Linked DNA regions of Sporosarcina pasteurii. The protein of the gene in region 1 interacts with the protein of each later gene in a pairwise test. Links are inferred from orthologs where the notes say so. Each region holds a gene or a part of one and is shown in the gene's direction. Other genes may lie near its edges. The genes, in order: glcT, AB1H92_RS12775, ptsP and dnaX.

The links.
Region 2: the proteins of glcT (region 1) and AB1H92_RS12775 interact in binary tests that used the Escherichia coli proteins (3 or more experiments, as listed by UniProt). The link is inferred for Sporosarcina pasteurii from one-to-one orthologs.
Region 3: the proteins of glcT (region 1) and ptsP interact in binary tests that used the Escherichia coli proteins (3 or more experiments, as listed by UniProt). The link is inferred for Sporosarcina pasteurii from one-to-one orthologs.
Region 4: the proteins of glcT (region 1) and dnaX interact in binary tests that used the Escherichia coli proteins (3 or more experiments, as listed by UniProt). The link is inferred for Sporosarcina pasteurii from one-to-one orthologs.

The regions. Positions count from the first base shown.
Region 1 is NZ_CP160452.1:1,357,252-1,361,492, forward strand. Bases 701-3,548 are described here. They hold glcT (glucose PTS transporter transcription antiterminator GlcT), read left to right. Parts: upstream 701-1,625; coding sequence 1,626-2,471; downstream 2,472-3,548. Other genes in these bases: AB1H92_RS06200 (oligosaccharide flippase family protein), read right to left, coding at 701-1,444; ptsG (glucose-specific PTS transporter subunit IIBC), read left to right, coding at 2,717-3,548. Outside these bases: more of AB1H92_RS06200, read right to left, coding at 1-700; more of ptsG, read left to right, coding at 3,549-4,241. UniProt on the Escherichia coli protein: Mediates the positive regulation of the beta-glucoside (bgl) operon by functioning as a transcriptional antiterminator. This is an RNA-binding protein that recognizes a specific sequence located just upstream of two termination sites within the operon.
Region 2 is NZ_CP160452.1:2,659,037-2,663,280, reverse strand. The notes cover bases 565-3,415. They hold AB1H92_RS12775 (HPr family phosphocarrier protein), read left to right. Parts: upstream 565-1,786; coding sequence 1,787-2,044; downstream 2,045-3,415. Other genes in these bases: AB1H92_RS12760 (hypothetical protein), read right to left, coding at 3,280-3,415; clpP (ATP-dependent Clp endopeptidase proteolytic subunit ClpP), read right to left, coding at 2,215-2,811; whiA (DNA-binding protein WhiA), read left to right, coding at 811-1,758; yvcK (YvcK family protein), read left to right, coding at 565-777. Outside these bases: more of yvcK, read left to right, coding at 1-564; more of AB1H92_RS12760, read right to left, coding at 3,416-3,438; AB1H92_RS12755 (LemA family protein), read left to right, coding at 3,617-4,195; AB1H92_RS12750 (YgcG family protein), read left to right, coding at 4,192-4,244.
Region 3 is NZ_CP160452.1:760,238-764,601, forward strand. What follows is about bases 817-3,787. They hold ptsP (phosphoenolpyruvate--protein phosphotransferase), read left to right. Parts: upstream 817-1,425; coding sequence 1,426-3,150; downstream 3,151-3,787. Other genes in these bases: AB1H92_RS03470 (VanZ family protein), read right to left, coding at 817-837; AB1H92_RS03475 (phosphocarrier protein HPr), read left to right, coding at 1,160-1,426; AB1H92_RS03485 (Cof-type HAD-IIB family hydrolase), read left to right, coding at 3,275-3,787. In the rest of the region: AB1H92_RS03465 (OsmC family protein), read left to right, coding at 1-266; more of AB1H92_RS03470, read right to left, coding at 343-816; more of AB1H92_RS03485, read left to right, coding at 3,788-4,054; AB1H92_RS03490 (sporulation histidine kinase inhibitor Sda), read right to left, coding at 4,294-4,364. UniProt on the Escherichia coli protein: General (non sugar-specific) component of the phosphoenolpyruvate-dependent sugar phosphotransferase system (sugar PTS).
Region 4 is NZ_CP160452.1:33,195-37,514, forward strand. What follows is about bases 384-3,310. They hold dnaX (DNA polymerase III subunit gamma/tau), read left to right. Parts: upstream 384-927; coding sequence 928-2,694; downstream 2,695-3,310. Other genes in these bases: AB1H92_RS00145 (YbaB/EbfC family nucleoid-associated protein), read left to right, coding at 2,786-3,106; recR (recombination mediator RecR), read left to right, coding at 3,118-3,310. Also shown: more of recR, read left to right, coding at 3,311-3,714; AB1H92_RS00155 (YaaL family protein), read left to right, coding at 3,737-3,949; AB1H92_RS00160 (pro-sigmaK processing inhibitor BofA family protein), read left to right, coding at 4,006-4,269. UniProt on the Escherichia coli protein: Part of the beta sliding clamp loading complex, which hydrolyzes ATP to load the beta clamp onto primed DNA to form the DNA replication pre-initiation complex.

The DNA.
Region 1 (4,241 bases):
TAAATAAAAATAAAGTTGTGATGACACATTCCATGATTAAGCCAACATTGCCAACCGGAATAAAGATAGGTCGTATAATGGCTGTTAGTATAAATGAAATGTACGGAAGTGCAAACATGCTAAATCCTGTTGCAGCAGCTTTATTTTTCCGTAAAGTTGCAATATGAAGAAATGAAGTGACAAGTACGCCGAAACCAATTGCTAGTACAGCACCAGTTTCTTGTAATCCTGGCTGAGAGGCTAATACAAACATGACCCCAAGTTTGGCAATCCCGCCATAAACGGAGTTCATCATACCCGCCTTTGCATCACCGGTCGCTTGTAAAATTGAATATAATGGGCTTTGAATATAGTAGAAAAAGAAAACAGGCGCGAGTATCGTCATATAATGGGCACCTTCTGTCACTTGGAACAGTTTTTCCGCGAGTGCTGCTCCGTGTATGAAAAAAACAGCCGCGGCAAATGTACCGGTGATGGCGGATAAACGTAACGCCAAATGAATTCGATTTCGTAATTTCTTTTTATTACTAGAAGCTGCAGCACCACTGACGGCCGGAACAAGTACGACAGAAAGTGCATATGGAATAAAAGATGGAAATAATAAGAGTGGAATGAGCACACCCGAAATAACGCCATATAATGAAGTCGCAGCAATCGCTGTAATACCAGACAAAGTAAGTGCACGCAAGAAAATAATCGGTTCTAAAAACCAAGTGAATGTACCAAATAGTCTACTTCCTGAAGCTGGAAGTGAGATCGATAGAATCGGTTCAAATGGATATAATTTTTTAGCTGATTTGATTGTTTTTCGTTTACGCTTTTGCTGCGAATATTTGAAAAACAAATAGAGGACAGATGCTAATTCCGCAATTAATGTAATGCCCATTGCATAAGCTGCATTCATGGCATTGCTTTCTCCTGAAAAGACGAGCGGCAATAACCATGTAATTAGTGCGATTCTTAATGATTGTTCTATAATTTGTGACCAAGCTGTTTCTTCCATCCGCGCAATCCCTTGAAAATATCCTCGAATTAAACCGCCGATTGCCGAAATGGGCACAATCGCAATCCCAGCATATAATGCGCTTGCTGATGCAGGGTTTCCAAGAAGATTCGTTGCTAAGTAAGGTACGAATAAAATTGAAGTTGGAATGAATGCAAGTGCCGCAAAAAATGTAAGTAAATAAGAAGTTTTCATGACGGACTGGATTTTTTCTTTTTCTCCTTTCACATCCAGTTCCGCAATAACTTTCGCTATCGCAATCGGCACACCGAGCTGTACGAGTGATAAAAAAAAGATGAATGCGGGATAAGCGGTCATGTAGATTCCGACTGCTTCTTCACCAGCGATTCGCATGAATTGAATTCTAAAAACAAAACCAAGTAATTTTGATAAAAAAACTGCGAACATCAGAACAGCTGTCCCACGAATAAATGATTTCAAGTAAAACAACTCCTTCTCAAATCGAACGTCTTAAGGAGAAATGATTTTCTGATGGCGCTACATATGTAGTGCGACCGTATTTTCTCATGCTTAATTGTATGCCCAATCATGAATGTTATTACTTTCTCTTTTTCAAATGCTAGAATACAATAGATTAGAGAAAACTATTGGGGATGAATGAATGACGACATATATAATTGAAAAAGCTTTGAATAATAATGTAATTATTGCAAAATCTGAGGAGGAAGAAGTCGTATTAATTGGCTGTGGAATTGGATTTGGGAAAAAAAAGAATGATAAGATTGCCGAAGAACAAGTAGAGAAAATGTTTGTACTTAAAGACCCGGTGGAACAAGAGCAGTATAAACAATTACTACATACAATTGATGATGAAACATTAAAAACCCTAATCACGGTCGTTGAAATGATTCGAGAAAAATCGGATTCATCTTTAAATGAACATATTCATGTAGCGTTAACTGATCATCTTGTTTTTGCGATACATCGATTGAAAAATGGCATGACAATTCGTAACCCATTCCTGATTGAAACAAAAACATTATATCCTCAAGAATATGGAATCGCGCTGGATGTTACGAAACTGGTCAATAAGAAGCTAGAGATTGACTTACCTGAAGATGAGGTAGGATTTATTGCATTACATATTCATAGCGCAATGGGTGATAAGGAAGTTGGAGAACTCACTGCATACTCAGACTTAATGGTTCAGCTTGTTCAAATCATTGAAGAACAATTTAAAATAACGATCGATAAAGAAAGTCTAGATTATATGCGTTTAATACGTCATATACGTTTTACGATTGAGCGGGTCGTACGTGGCGAGAAAGTAGTAGAGCCGAAAAGAATTAAAGAATTACTTGAGCTAGAATATCCGGTCTATTACAACTTAGCTTGGAAGTTAATTAAAGTGATGCAACAGAAACTTCAGAAAGAGGTATATAACGCTGAAGCAGTTTTTCTAACCTTACATTTACAACGAATTCGGGCGATTCATGAACAGGTGTGAAAGAAGATGTATGCGTTTGCATTCATTCGAATTTTATGCTAGTATAATAGTACAAAGTCATCGGACTAAATATATGCAATAATTATCTTCATACGTGTTACTGTATTCGATCAGGCATGAGTAGAAGGTGAAATGTTGAAAGTTTAGGGAGAACCTTAAGCTTATTTCAACATACACCTTATACTCATGCCTTTTTATATTGATTTTTAATTCGATGACCTAAAATGTAAATTGGAGGAATGACAATGTTTAAAAGAGCTTTTGGCGTCTTACAAAAAGTTGGGCAAGCTTTGATGTTACCAGTTGCTCTGTTGCCTGCTGCGGGTTTATTGCTCGGAATTGGGAATGCAATGCAGCAAGAAACAATGCTCGGTAAAATGCCGTTTTTGTCAGCTGATTGGATTCAACTGACCGCGATGGTGATGGAGGATGCGGGAGGCATTGTCTTTGCAAACTTGGCGCTGATCTTCGCGATAGGTGTTGCGATTGGGCTAGCAAGAGACGGTGCTGCAGCATTAGCAGCTTTAGTTGGTTATTTAATATTAAATCAAGTCATGAGTTCATGGTTAGGAACGACGATGGACATGGTAGCGGAAGATCCAAGTTATGGGATGGTACTTGGAATTCCAACTTTGCAAACGGGGGTATTTGGCGGAATTATTGTCGGGTTAATTGCCGCGGCATGTTTCAATAAATTTCATGATATTGAAATGCCTTCTTTCCTAGGTTTCTTCGCAGGAAAGCGCTTTGTTCCAATTGTTACCGCAGGGGCTTCATTTGTTGCAGGACTTATCCTGCTCGTCATTTGGCCGCCTGTCCAAACAGGGATGAACAATGCATCATTATGGCTAATGAGTGAGGGAACATATATTGCGGTGTTCTTCTTTGGGTTTATTAAACGATTACTAATCCCATTCGGGTTGCACCATATTTACCACGCGCCATTTTGGTATGAATTTGGTTCCTATACGACGAGTGCTGGAGCAATCGTTCGCGGAGATATGACAATTTTCTTTGCACAGTTAAGAGATAATGTGGAATTAACAGCGGGACATTTCATGGCTGGAGAATTCCCAATTATGATGTTCGGTTTACCGGCGGCAGCGCTTGCAATGTATCATGCTGCACGTCCTGAGAAAAAGAAGTTAGTCGCTGGATTATTTATTTCAGGTGCACTAACATCTTTCTTAACAGGAATTACAGAACCGCTTGAATTCAGTTTCTTATTTTTATCACCAATCCTTTTCTTCATTCACGCAGTATTGGACGGACTATCATTTGTATTAATGACCTATTTTGATGTCCATATTGGGTACACGTTTTCTGGTGGTGCAATAGACTTCTTCTTATTCGGTATTTTACCAGGTAAAGAAGCCTGGTGGATTACAATCATATTAGGATTAGTCTTTGCGGTTATTTACTACTTCTTATTCCGTTTTATGATTAATAAATTTAATTTAATGACTCCTGGTCGTGAAGCTGATGAGGAAGAAGAAATAGACGGTGATGCAAGTTCTAGCGGAAATGGTGACCTCGCAGTCAATATCTTGGAAGCGATGGGCGGCCAGCAAAATATTGCTAACTTAGATGCTTGTATTACGAGATTACGTGTTTCAGTAAATGATGTATCGAGAGTAAAGAAAAAAGAGTTAGAAAGATTAGGAGCGGCAGGTGTCCTAGAAGTTGGGAATAACATTCAAGCAATTTTTGGACCACGCTCTGAAATTATAAAAGGACAAATGCAAGATGTGATGAGTGGGAAACGCCCAC
Region 2 (4,244 bases), 1.3 Mb from region 1 along the record:
GTAATGGCGGCATTGTCAGATGTAGAACCGCTCATCGAAAAAATGTTTCAATACAGATTTGCAAGTTCGGAGAGTTTAAAAGGGCATTCCCTTGGGAATTTAATGCTTGCAGCTTTGACGAATATTACAGGAGATTTTGCAAGAGCTGTCGAACAAATGAGTCACATATTAAATATACAAGGGAAAGTTCTTCCAGCTGCAAATCAAAGAATTACGTTGCATGGTGAACTAGAAGATGGCACAATTGTAACTGGTGAGTCTAAAATACCTGTTTACGGAAGAAGAATTCGTCGTGTGTATCTAACACCTGAGGAAGTTCAACCTCTTCCTGAAACTGTAGAAACAATTATGAATGCAGACTTAGTTGTTTTTGGTCCTGGAAGTTTATACACTAGTATATTACCGACGATTCTTGTTAGAGATATCCGGGATGCTGTTATTTCATGTTCAGCTAAAAAAGTGTATATTTGTAATTTAACAACGCAAGCTGGAGAGACTTTAGAATATACTGCTTCAGAGCATGTCCAAGCATTATATGACCATGCCGGCGAAGCGTTTATCGATACAGTATTATTAAATACAGCCGATTTTACATCATTGCTTGATCTTGGCACGTATGAAGGTCCTCCGCGGCCAGTAGAACATGATTTAGAAGAATTAAGAAAGCTAGTGCCGCATGTCGTTCAAAAAGATATTGCAGTCATGGTAGATGGCCATATTCGCCATAAATCAGAAACAGTGGCTACATGGCTGATGGACTATATGAAAACACGTTGAATCCTTAAAGGAAAGTAGGAAGGAGGGGAAACGATGTCGTTCGCTTCAAGAACTAAAAAAGAATTAACACAAATTGAAGCAGATGAATGTTGTGTACGTGCAGAAGTTGCGGCATTTATCCGTATGAATGGTGCGCTTTCATTCTCCAATAAAAAATTAAGTTTAGATGCTCAGACTGAAAACGCTGCCATAGCAAGGCGACTTTACTCGAATTTGAGACGTTTGTATCCTTATAAAATTGAATTGCTCGTACGGAAAAAGATGCAATTAAAGAAAAATAACGTTTATATTTGTCGAATTCGTGATGGTGCAAAACCGCTATTAAAAGATTTGCTCATCTTAACGGGAACGTTTGAATTTAAAAATGAAATTTCACCAGCTTTAATTGAAAAAGATTGTTGTAAACGGGCTTATTTACGAGGCGCATTTCTTGCAGGTGGCTCAGTAAATAATCCAGAAACCTCTTCCTATCATCTTGAAATTTTTTCGATTTATAAAGAGCATAGTGAAGCGCTTGTTGAGTTAATGAATACTTATCGTTTAAATGCCAAATCAATTGAACGAAAAAATGGTTATATCGCGTACTTAAAAGAAGCAGAAAAAATATCTGACTTTCTAGGTGTTGTAGGCGCGCATGTTGGGTTAATGAAATTTGAAGACGTACGGATTATACGCGACATGAGAAATAGTGTAAATCGTCTTGTGAATTGTGAGACAGCTAATTTAAATAAAACGATTGGTGCAGCCCAGCGACAAGTGAATAACATCGAATTTATTCAACGAACGATAGGACTTGATCAATTACCGGAACGATTACAAGAGATTGCGCGTTTAAGGTTGGAGCATCAGGACATTACTCTAAAAGAACTTGGTGAACTTGTTACAGGTACGAAAGTAAGTAAATCAGGCGTCAATCATCGATTAAGAAAAATAGAAGAAATAGCGGATAATCTCCGAACTGGAGGATTAGGAACTACATAATACCGTGAATTAAAGGAGAGAGTGCCAAATGGCAGAAAGAAGAGTAACAGTAAATATGAAGCCTGGATTACAGGCAAGACAAGCAGCGTTATTTGTCCAAGAAGCGAATCGCTTTGGGGCTGATATATTTTTAAAGAGAGACGACCGACAAGTGAATGCCAAGAGTATTATGGGTGTCATGAGTCTTGCCATTGCGAAAGGATCGCAAATTACATTAATCGCGGAGGGTAATGATGAAGAACAAGCATTGGCCGCGCTTGCAGAGCTTGTTGAAAAAGAAAATTAAAGATAAAGATGTTACAAATAAACAGCGGATATTTATGTGAACTGCACCCTAATTATTGGATGACTCTAATCGTTAGGATGCAGTTTTATTTGTATCAACGTTCTTTGGCTAGTAAGCAATAAAAAAAGAGTCCGGTGCAATACCGAACTCGAAATTGAATGACTGATAGGTTATTGATTAGTTAAGTCGTTGCGCGTTAGGATATTATCGATAAGACCGTATTCTTTCGCACGCTCAGCTGTCATGAAGTTATCACGCTCTGTATCTGCTGCAATGACATCAATTGGCTGACCTGTTCTTTCAGCAAGAATTGTATTGAGTTTTTCGCGTAGGAATAAGATACGTTTCGCTGCAATTTCAATTTCAGTCGCTTGACCTTGTGCACCGCCAAGTGGTTGGTGAATCATGACTTCAGAGTTCGGAAGTGCATAACGCTTACCCTTTGTTCCAGCTGCAAGTAGGAACGCACCCATTGAAGCAGCCATACCTATACAAATTGTTTGAATGTCAGGTTTAATAAACTGCATTGTGTCAAAGATTGCCATACCTGCTGTAATGCTTCCGCCTGGACTGTTAATGTAAATCGAAATGTCTTTGTCAGGATCCTCTGCTTCTAGAAATAGTAGCTGTGAAACGATAGAGTTTGCAACGTTATCATCAATTCCGCTACCAAGCATAATAATCCGGTCTTTCAACAAGCGTGAGTAAATGTCGTAAGCACGCTCGCCCCGATTCGTTTGTTCAATAACTGTTGGTATTAAATTCATTTCATTTCCTCCTTCAAGGTGGATATTGTAGTCCGTTGAAATGAGTTTCCCATTCAACCGTACTCTTATCATACATAGCATGGTCAATAAAGGTCAAATATAACGCTTTTTCAAAAAGACCTTGCAAAATATTAGTTTTAACAGTATAATCTATAATGCTTGCTGTCATTAAAGTGACTTCAATATGCCCTCGTGGTGTAACGGATAACACATAAGATTCCGGTTCTTACGATAGGGGTTCGATTCCTCTCGAGGGCGCTAATTCAAAACGTTTATAGAAAAAACTAAGAAAATCTTACAAACTTTAAAGTTTGTAAGGTTTTTTGTTGTACTAATGATTACCTTTTAGCAATGTGAGATCCGCTTATAAAAAGACCTTTACCGATTTTACGGACAAGGTCTCTTTATGATCGAATAAAAAAACACTTGAAAAATTTGGCGCTCTCTACGCTTACCGTTTTGTGTATCTTATTGATTAAATCGGTTTTCACGTGGATCTAATGTGACGTTATGCTTTCTCTTATGCTTCTGTTGGTCTCTGTTTACTTCTCGTATATTGAATTCTGTTCCGAGTTCCACATCTTCTGGGACTTGAATCGGTTTTTTATTTGAATTTTCTTTAGGCATTTGTCGCCACCTCCATCTCTTAGTATGTGCATGTGTTTTTAATAATATGCATAACATAAAGAATGGATACACTGAAAATGATTAAAGTATCGCTGAAAAGCCAAATGCTTGGGCATAAGTTTAATAGTGCAAGTAAAGTGGGTAAAGTAAAAATAACAATTTATTGAGGAGTGGTATTTTGAAAAGATTACTCGGACCATTAGGAATCATAATAGGCATCGTTGTGCTCCTCGCAGTGATACTTGTACCGAGTTACAATAAGTTTGTGACATTAGAGGAAAATGTTGACCAGTCTTATGCACAGGTTGAGAATCAATTGCAAAGAAGAATGGATTTAATTCCCAACCTCGTCAACACAGTAAAAGGGTTTGCAGCACATGAACAAGAGGTACTTGGAGATATTGCGGATGCACGTTCTAGGCTTGCAGGTGCTGCGGGTCCTGAGGAACAAGCGGCGGCGAATGATGAATTGTCTGGTGCGTTAAGCCGATTACTTGTCGTCGTTGAAAATTATCCAGATTTAAAAGCAAATGAAAATTTTAAGCAACTGATGGACGAACTTGCCGGTACAGAAAATCGGATTGGTGTCGCTCGACAAGATTATAATAATGAAGTTGCAAATTTTAATCGACAAGTAAAAAGATTTCCGGGCAAGATGGTTGCTTCAATATTTGGTTTTGATGAAAAAGAATATTTTAAAGCGGATGAAGCTGCAAAAGAACCACCAAAAGTAGATTTTGGAGATGACAAAGAGTGATTCGAAATGTCCTTCGTGGGCTAATTGGCATACTTTTCCTTATGACGAT
Region 3 (4,364 bases), 600 kb from region 1 along the record:
GCTGTATCGGGATTGATATTACGATGATATTGCGACCACATTTGGATAAGATTAATAAAATCGAAATTATTACAGATGGCACGAGAAAAGAAGAACCGCCAAAAGGATTTACTACCATGGAGATCACTTTCGATATAGAAGGTGATATAGATAGTAAGAAGGTTTGGAGAGCCATTCGTCTCGGAAAAGATAAGTATTGTTCTGTTTCTGATTCATTAAAAGCTGAAGTTGAATTCAAACTAATATTAAATGGTGAAGAAAGTTAACGAAACGCTTGTCCAACACGAATAAAGATCCGTCATTGCAAATGAAGCAAGACGGATCTTTTTCATTTTGTCCCAATTAGGTGCTAATTTTGCGACGACGCTTTCGTCCTTTTAAACGATTTATAATATTCATGATGAGACGTACGATGATCAGTGTAGTGAGTGCACCCGCCATATCAAGCATGACGTCTTGGATGGACGGCGTTCTCCCACCAGTAAGTGACTGGCGATATTCATCACCAATTGCGATAAATAACGTAAATAGCGCTGCAAGTAGGAAACGAAAGGACATTTTAGGTAACAATGTGTAAATTGAAGCGGCAATAAAACCGAAGATGAAAAAATGTGCACTTTTTCTAAGTAGAAATTCTATGAAGTAGTAATAGCCTCTTTCTTCAACTGATACGGTGATGCCCCAATAGGGAATCTCTAACTTAGAAAGCACCGTTTCAAAGGGTTTTCCAGGAAGTAATTTTTGAAGGTTCGGGATAATGGATTGTTGTTCGTAAGTTTGACCGGATGAAATAAACAAAACGGTTAGTAATAAAAGTAAGATAATAAATTTTCTCATATAAAAATCGTACCACGGTCCAAGTCGATTGTATAGAAAAAAATTAACATAAAAGCTAGGTTATTTTTATCAAAAGGAAGGTGCATGAGCTATGCCGTTTTTCGAAGCAATGGACAATTACAGTTCATGAATAAACACTGGCCAAATCAATAGGCACGCTATTATTTTGCAATCGTTTGCAATTGTCACGTGGACAAGATACATTTAAGTAAACGGTAATCGAGTTTAGACTTTTGGAAAGTCCTATTTTTACCTTGAACAGGTTAAGGTAGTAAAGATTCCAAAATCGATTACTCGAAAATCTTAAAGGAGAATGATGATCATGGCAGAAAAACAATTTACAGTAATCGATGAGGCAGGAATCCACGCAAGACCGGCATCTGTTTTAGTCAGCACAGCTAACAAATTCCAATCAGATATCTTTTTAATTCATAAAGGAAGAGACGTAAACTTGAAATCTATCCTAGGCGTTATGTCACTTGGAATTGGTTCAGGTGAAGAGTTTGCAATTCGCGCGGAAGGGACAGACGCAGAAGACGCATTAGTTGAGCTTGAAAAAACATTGCAAAATGAAGGATTGGCAAAATAATGAGCTTATTACAAGGGATTGCTGCCTCAAGCGGTATAGCGATTGCTAAAGCATACCGTCTAGTAGAGCCAGATTTATCTTTTACAAAACAAACGATTGAAGATGTGGCCGCAGAAACAGCAAGATTTGAAGCTGCTATGGCAACTTCAATTAGTGAATTGGAAGCAATTCAAAAAGTTGCTGAAAGGGAGCTAGGTGCCGAAGAAGCTGCAATCTTCACAGCCCATATTTTAGTATTAAATGATCCGGAACTAATTAATCCAATTAAAGACAAAATTAACACGGAGAAGGTAAATGCAGAGCACGCATTACAAGAAACAACCGACATGTTTATTTCCATGTTTGAAGCAATGGAGAATGAGTACATGCAGGAGCGTGCAGCGGATATTCGTGACGTCACAAAGCGAATCTTGTCACATCTGCTCGGTGTGAAAATCGTGAATCCTAGTACGATATCTGAAGAAGTGATTATTATTGCTGAAGATTTAACACCGTCTGATACAGCACAGCTAAACCGTAATTTCGTTAAAGGTTTTGCAACAGATATCGGCGGACGTACATCTCACTCAGCAATTATGGCACGTTCTTTAGAGATTCCTGCTGTCGTTGGGACACAGGAGGCGACAAGGCAAATTCAAGACGGGGATATTTTGATTGTTGACGGATTAACAGGAAAATTACATATTAACCCAACTGAAGAATTGATCGCTGAGTACGAGGCGGAGCAACAAAAGTTTGAAGCACAAAAAGCAGAGTGGGCAAAGCTTGTGAATGAAAAAACAATGACAGTTGACGGCGAACATGTTGAGTTAGCTGCCAACATTGGTACACCTGAAGACTTAGTAGGCGTTATGAATAATGGCGGAGAAGGCATTGGCCTTTACCGTACAGAGTTTTTATACATGGGACGCGACCAATTGCCGACTGAAGATGAGCAATTTGAAGCGTATAAAAAAGTATTAGAAGGTATGGAAGGGAAGCCGGTTGTCGTAAGAACATTGGATATCGGTGGCGATAAAGAACTTCCTTACTTACAACTTCCGGAAGAAATGAATCCATTCTTAGGATTCCGTGCAATTCGTCTTTGTTTAGAAGAACAAGAGATTTTCCGTACGCAATTACGTGCACTTCTTCGCGCGAGTATATTTGGAAACTTGAAGATTATGTTCCCGATGATTGCAACGCTAGATGAATTCAGACAAGCAAAAGCAATGTTAGCAGAAGAAAAAGAAGCACTAGTATCAGCCGGTGAAAAAGTTTCTGAAGATATCGAAGTAGGCATTATGGTTGAAATTCCTTCAACTGCAATTCAAGCTGAACTGTTCGCAAAAGAAGTTGACTTTTTCAGTATTGGAACGAATGATTTAATCCAATACACAATGGCAGCAGATCGAATGAACGAGCGCGTTTCTTATTTATACCAACCGTATAACCCAGCGATTTTACGACTTGTGAAGATGGTAATCGACGCTTCACACCGTGAAGGAAAATGGACAGGCATGTGCGGAGAGATGGCTGGCGATGAACTCGCAATTCCACTACTTCTCGGAATGGGATTAGACGAGTTTTCAATGAGCGCAACATCTATCTTGCAAGCGCGTTCTCAAATTCGCGGGTTGAAGAAGAGTGATATGGCAGCACTTGCCGAAGAAGCACTCCAAATGGGAACTGCCGAAGAAGTCGTTCAAGCAGTGAAAGAAAAACTATCATTCATCACCCAGTAAATAAGTGTCGCTACACTTATCTGAAGAGCAGCATCTTCGAACGAGTCGAGTCGTTTCGAGTTGCTGTTTTTTTATATAAAGAAACACTCTCGTTTGAGAGTGAATACATAAAGGAGAAGATAAAATGACTAGAAAATTAATTATGTTTGATATTGATGGGACCATTTTAGACCATGAAAGTAAAGTGCCAGCGTCAACGAAGGAAGCGATACAATTATTAAAAGAAAATGGTCATGAAGTAGCCATTGCGACGGGGCGATCCCCTTATTTCATAAGCGAATTAAGAGCGTTATTAGAAATCGATTCTTTTGTTTGTTTTAATGGTCAATATGTTGAAATAGATAATGAAGTCATTTACAAGAATCCAACTTCAAAAGAATATTTAAAGGAACTTTTTGATTTCTCATCTGAAAAAGAACATCCACTTGTTTATATGAGTGCTGAGAAAATGAAGTCAACTGTAGAAATGAATCATGTCATGGAAGGTTCCTTTGCGTCCATCAATATTGACACGAGCCATATCCATGTGAATAGCAGCTATTTTAATGAAATAGAAATTTATCAAACACTGTTGTTTTGTCAAGAACACGAAGAAGCGGCATATCGGAAGTCTATGAAAGATTTGAACTTTATCCGCTGGCACCAAAATTCAGTAGATGTCCTTCCGATGGGCGGTTCAAAGGCAATGGGGATTGAAAGGTTTATGGAGCATACAGGGTTTTCAAAAGAAAATGTCTATGCATTTGGAGATAATTTCAACGACGTAGAAATGCTTCAATTTGTCGGCCATGGCGTGGCAATGGGGAATGCCCCAGAGCAAGTGAAGCAGGTTGCAAGATATGTTACGAAAGATGTAGGTGACGATGGGATCGCACATGGTTTGGAAATGGTCGGATTACTTTAATTGAATCATAACATGTAAAAAGCTCATTCCTCTTGAATAATAGAAATGAGCTTTTGCGGCACTACTAGGAGAATCCCTAGTTGGATAGGCGATGTATTCTTTTCCACTTTCCGTCGAAAGTGCCCCAGGGCGGGACAAAGATGTGCCGCGTCTCTGTGGTAATTAGTATACCCTTTCTTTGGCGGAATTATACATGACTATTTAAAAGGACGTTATTCTCTCTAACGTCCTTTTATTTATTATAGGGCAGTCTGTTTTAAAGGCTGTGAGCCATCTATTTTATGCACTAATGATCGAAAATGAATTTCGG
Region 4 (4,320 bases), 1.3 Mb from region 1 along the record:
AATAATTTACCATGTAAAAAATATAATGTCAACAGTTTTCAAGAAAGATTTTTAAGAAACATTAATTAGAGTAAATCAGCCGTTTGAATATAAGGACAAGGATGCATGCTTGTTCTTTTATTTTGAAGGATATTGAAAACAATTTTCACATAGAAAAGTTCCTTCGTTATTAAGGTATGCTTTAATTTCAACCATTCCTTTTCGCTTTGGATAACGCATTTTCAAGAATACAACATCATCTCCTTTAATTTCAATACCACACTCGGAGCACTTAGGCGTTCGATTAAACATTCATATCACCTCATGAAAGTACTTTATATCTTTACTACGGATTGACTTCCAAAAAGTTTCGTTTATCTACAACAATATGTTCTTGTTCTAATTCTTTTCGTTGTATAGGAATAGAAATAACTTTGATAAAATGATTTATGATGAGTCATTTTAAATCACGTGTTGATTTTTCCGTTATAATTTAGTATACTAAGTATTGCCGTGCTAGGTGGGGGAATAGCGGAACCTTGTAACTTGCAATCCGCTCTAGCAAGACTGAATTCCTTCCCGAGGCTGTTCGAATGTATGGTCTGCCTCTTGCACGTAGTGTTGACGTTTGGGTCCTGCGCAATGAAAATCCATGAACCATGTCAGGTCCGGAAGGAAGCAGCATTAAGTGGAATCTTTCATGTGCCGTAGGGTTGCCTAGGCTGAGCTGGCGACAGGAGTAACGCATATGTTCGGCAGTCGGAGGAAGGTGCACGGCATTACATAGAATTATTCAAACTCGTTCAGGGATGGACGGGTTTTTATTTTGCTTAAAATTAAGAAGTAGCTCTGTAGGTTGAGAAATCAGGATAATAACAAATGTAATAGGATGGCATTTGTGCTACAATGGAAGTATTGAAAAAATGTATTCAAAAGGAGAGGTAAGTGTTGGTTTATCAAGCTTTTTATCGTGTTTATCGACCGCAATCATTTGCAGAAATGTCCGGCCAGCACCATGTGAAACAGACGCTTCAAAATGCCCTCCTTCATAATAAAACGACGCATGCATATCTTTTTTCAGGACCGCGTGGAACTGGAAAAACGAGTGCAGCAAAGATTTTCGCGAAAGCTCTCAACTGTGAAGAAAGAACGACGAACGAACCGTGTAATGAGTGTCCGACTTGCATCAGTATAACGGAAGGTTCTAATACAGATGTAATCGAATTTGACGCGGCATCAAATTCGCGAGTAGAAGAAATGCGAGAAATTATTGAAAAGGTTCGATTTGCACCGTCCAATTCACGGTTTAAAGTATATATTATTGATGAAGTTCATATGTTATCGAATTCGGCATTCAATGCTTTGTTGAAAACACTTGAAGAGCCACCTGAGCATGCCGTGTTCATTTTGGCAACGACAGAACCACATAAGTTGCCGTTAACGATCATTTCAAGGTGTCAGCGATTTGACTTTAAACCGCTTACTTCATCTGATATTATTGAACGCATGGAAATTGTCCTTCAAGACGCACAAATTGAGTCTGATGAAGGGACCTTGAAGGTTATTGCGCAAGCGGCCTCTGGTGGTATGCGTGATGCATTAAGTATGTTGGATCAGGTTGCTTCCTTTAGTGGAGATAGTTTGTCGGTAAATGATGCATTACTTGTGACAGGCGCAATTGGAGAAGATATTTTTTATCGATTGGCGAAAGCGCTGCAGGAAAAAGATGCAGGTACTACGTTGTCTCTTTTAGATCAGTTAATTGCAGAAGGAAAAGACGTTTCACGACTAGCGGAAGATTTAATTACGTTTTTCAGAGACCTCCTGCTTTTACGTACTGCACCAAACTTGAAAGATCTACTGGAACTTGTGTCGGCAGATAGTCGTTTTGAGGAGTTAGCCAAGGAATTTGACCAGGACACGCTCTATTCATTTATTGACATATTGGCAAAGACACAACAAGAAATGCGTTTTTCAAATCATGCAAAAGTCTATGTAGAGTCAGCTCTTTTAAAAATGATTCATTTAGAGCCACAAATAGCCTCGATACAATCTAACTCGCTTGCCAATGAAAATCCTGATTTGGTGAATAAAGTAGAACAATTGGAACGTACAATTACTCAACTGCAACAACAAATCCAGTCAGGAGTCCAAGTGAATCCTGGTGAGTCAAATGCACCACAACCAAGAAGGAATGCATCAAAGTCATCGCAATCTATTCGAATTCCAACAGGTAAAATTAATGAAGTATTAAAGGCTGCAACAAAACAAGATATCCAAGCAATTCGGGAAAATTGGGCGGGTATGTTGCAAATGTTGCAGAAATCACATGCAGCTCTTCTAGATGAAGCGGAACCAGTTGCAGCATCTGCGGACTCGTTTGTGTTAAAGTTTAAATACGAGATCCATTGTTTAATGGCTTCCGAAAATCCATCTTTACGAGCAGGTTTAACGGACGCCCTCAACTCTAGAACGGGAAAGCCGTATGAAGTGATCTATGTTCCTGAGGAATCATGGCTCAAAGTTCGGTCTGACTTTATTCGAAATCATGGGCTTGAGAAACAAGGTGACAACGCGGGCGAAGAAAACGAAGAAAGAGTCGCGGGTGAAATGATGGACTTTTTAAAAGAAGCAGAACAAGAAGTTGCTGATCCAATTGTAGCGGAAGCTGAGAAGATTTTCGGCAAGGACTTTATTGAAGTACACGATGATTAATCGATATAGTACCGAAAAATTTCATTTCGACTTATTATAGAAGAGAAGAAATTTTTGAGAAGGTAAAACCAAAATTGAGGAGGAAATTGACATGCGTGGTATGGGAAATATGCAAGGTATGATGAAGCAAATGCAAAAAATGCAAAAGAAAATGGCGGAAGCACAAGAGAAACTAGGGGAAGAGCGTCTCGAAGGAACTGCTGGCGGCGGTATGGTCAAAGTGACGGTTTCAGGAGATAAAGAAGTATTAGAAGTTGTGATTAACCCAGACGTAGTCGATCCAGAAGATGTAGAAATCTTACAAGACTTAGTAGTGATTGCTACAAACGAAGCAATGAAAAAAGCGGATGAATTAACGAACTCAACAATGGGACAGTTCACGAAGGGGCTAAACCTACCGGGAATGTTCTAGGAGGAATCAGCATGCATTATCCAGAACCAATATCTAAGTTAATTGATAGTTTTATGAAATTGCCAGGCATCGGTCCGAAAACAGCGGGCCGACTGGCGTTTTTTGTATTAGAAATGGAAGAAGATACTGTTTTAGATTTTGCAAAGGCGCTCGTGGATGCGAAGCGGAATTTACATTTTTGTTCAACTTGCGGACATATTACAGACGTAGATCCATGTCATATATGTCAAGATAAACAGCGTGATCGTTCACTTATATGTGTTGTACAAGATCCAAAAGACGTAATAGCAATGGAGAAAATGCGAGATTACCAAGGCCTTTATCATGTTCTCCATGGTGCTATCTCTCCAATGGATGGGGTTGGACCAGAAGATATAAATGTTCCATCTCTTTTAACGCGCTTGCAAGATGAGGAAGTCGAAGAGTTGATTCTAGCTACAAATCCAACAATTGAAGGTGAAGCAACGGCCATGTATATTTCTAGATTAGTGAGACCTTCAGGCATAAGAACGACAAGAATTGCACATGGGTTACCGGTTGGTGGAGACCTTGAATATGCAGATGAAGTTACATTATCTAAAGCGCTCGAGGGACGCCGAGAACTATGATGTGAAAAAAGGGGCGGTGTCTATGTTTAAAAGGAAGAGTAAGCTAAAAAGAATATTTGACGACAAGTTACGATCGTTAATGACGGAAACAAGAGATGAATGGGAACAAGCGAAGTTCATTGAAAATCATCTTGATGATTATGATCAAGAAGTTTTTATACGGCGTAAAATAACAGAGAGCAAACATTTCTATCTATATAAGGAAGCAAAGGCAAGAAACTTAGGTAGAGACTAATATATTTTCTTTTGGTTGCGTATGATGGAGCATTCACATAAAAAGGAGTGTTCCTCATGAAAGCAGCCATTAGTATTTTTATCGCGAGTTTTGTGTTGTTTCTATTGGTAATGGACAAGAAGCGTGTGAAAAGTATCTTCGAGTTCATTTCAATCTATTGGTTCCGTCTTGCATTTTCCTTTCTAGCTCTTTTTATTTTAAACGTAGTCGCTGGTTTCTTTGGTGTTTATGTCCCGGTTAACATTGTATCGGGGCTTGTTATTACGATACTTGGCATTCCAGGTCTCGCTTCAATTTGTGTGATTGCATTTATTTTATAAATAGGGGTTGCATTCTAAAAAAGAAGGTGGTATAGTTATTAACGTTGCCAA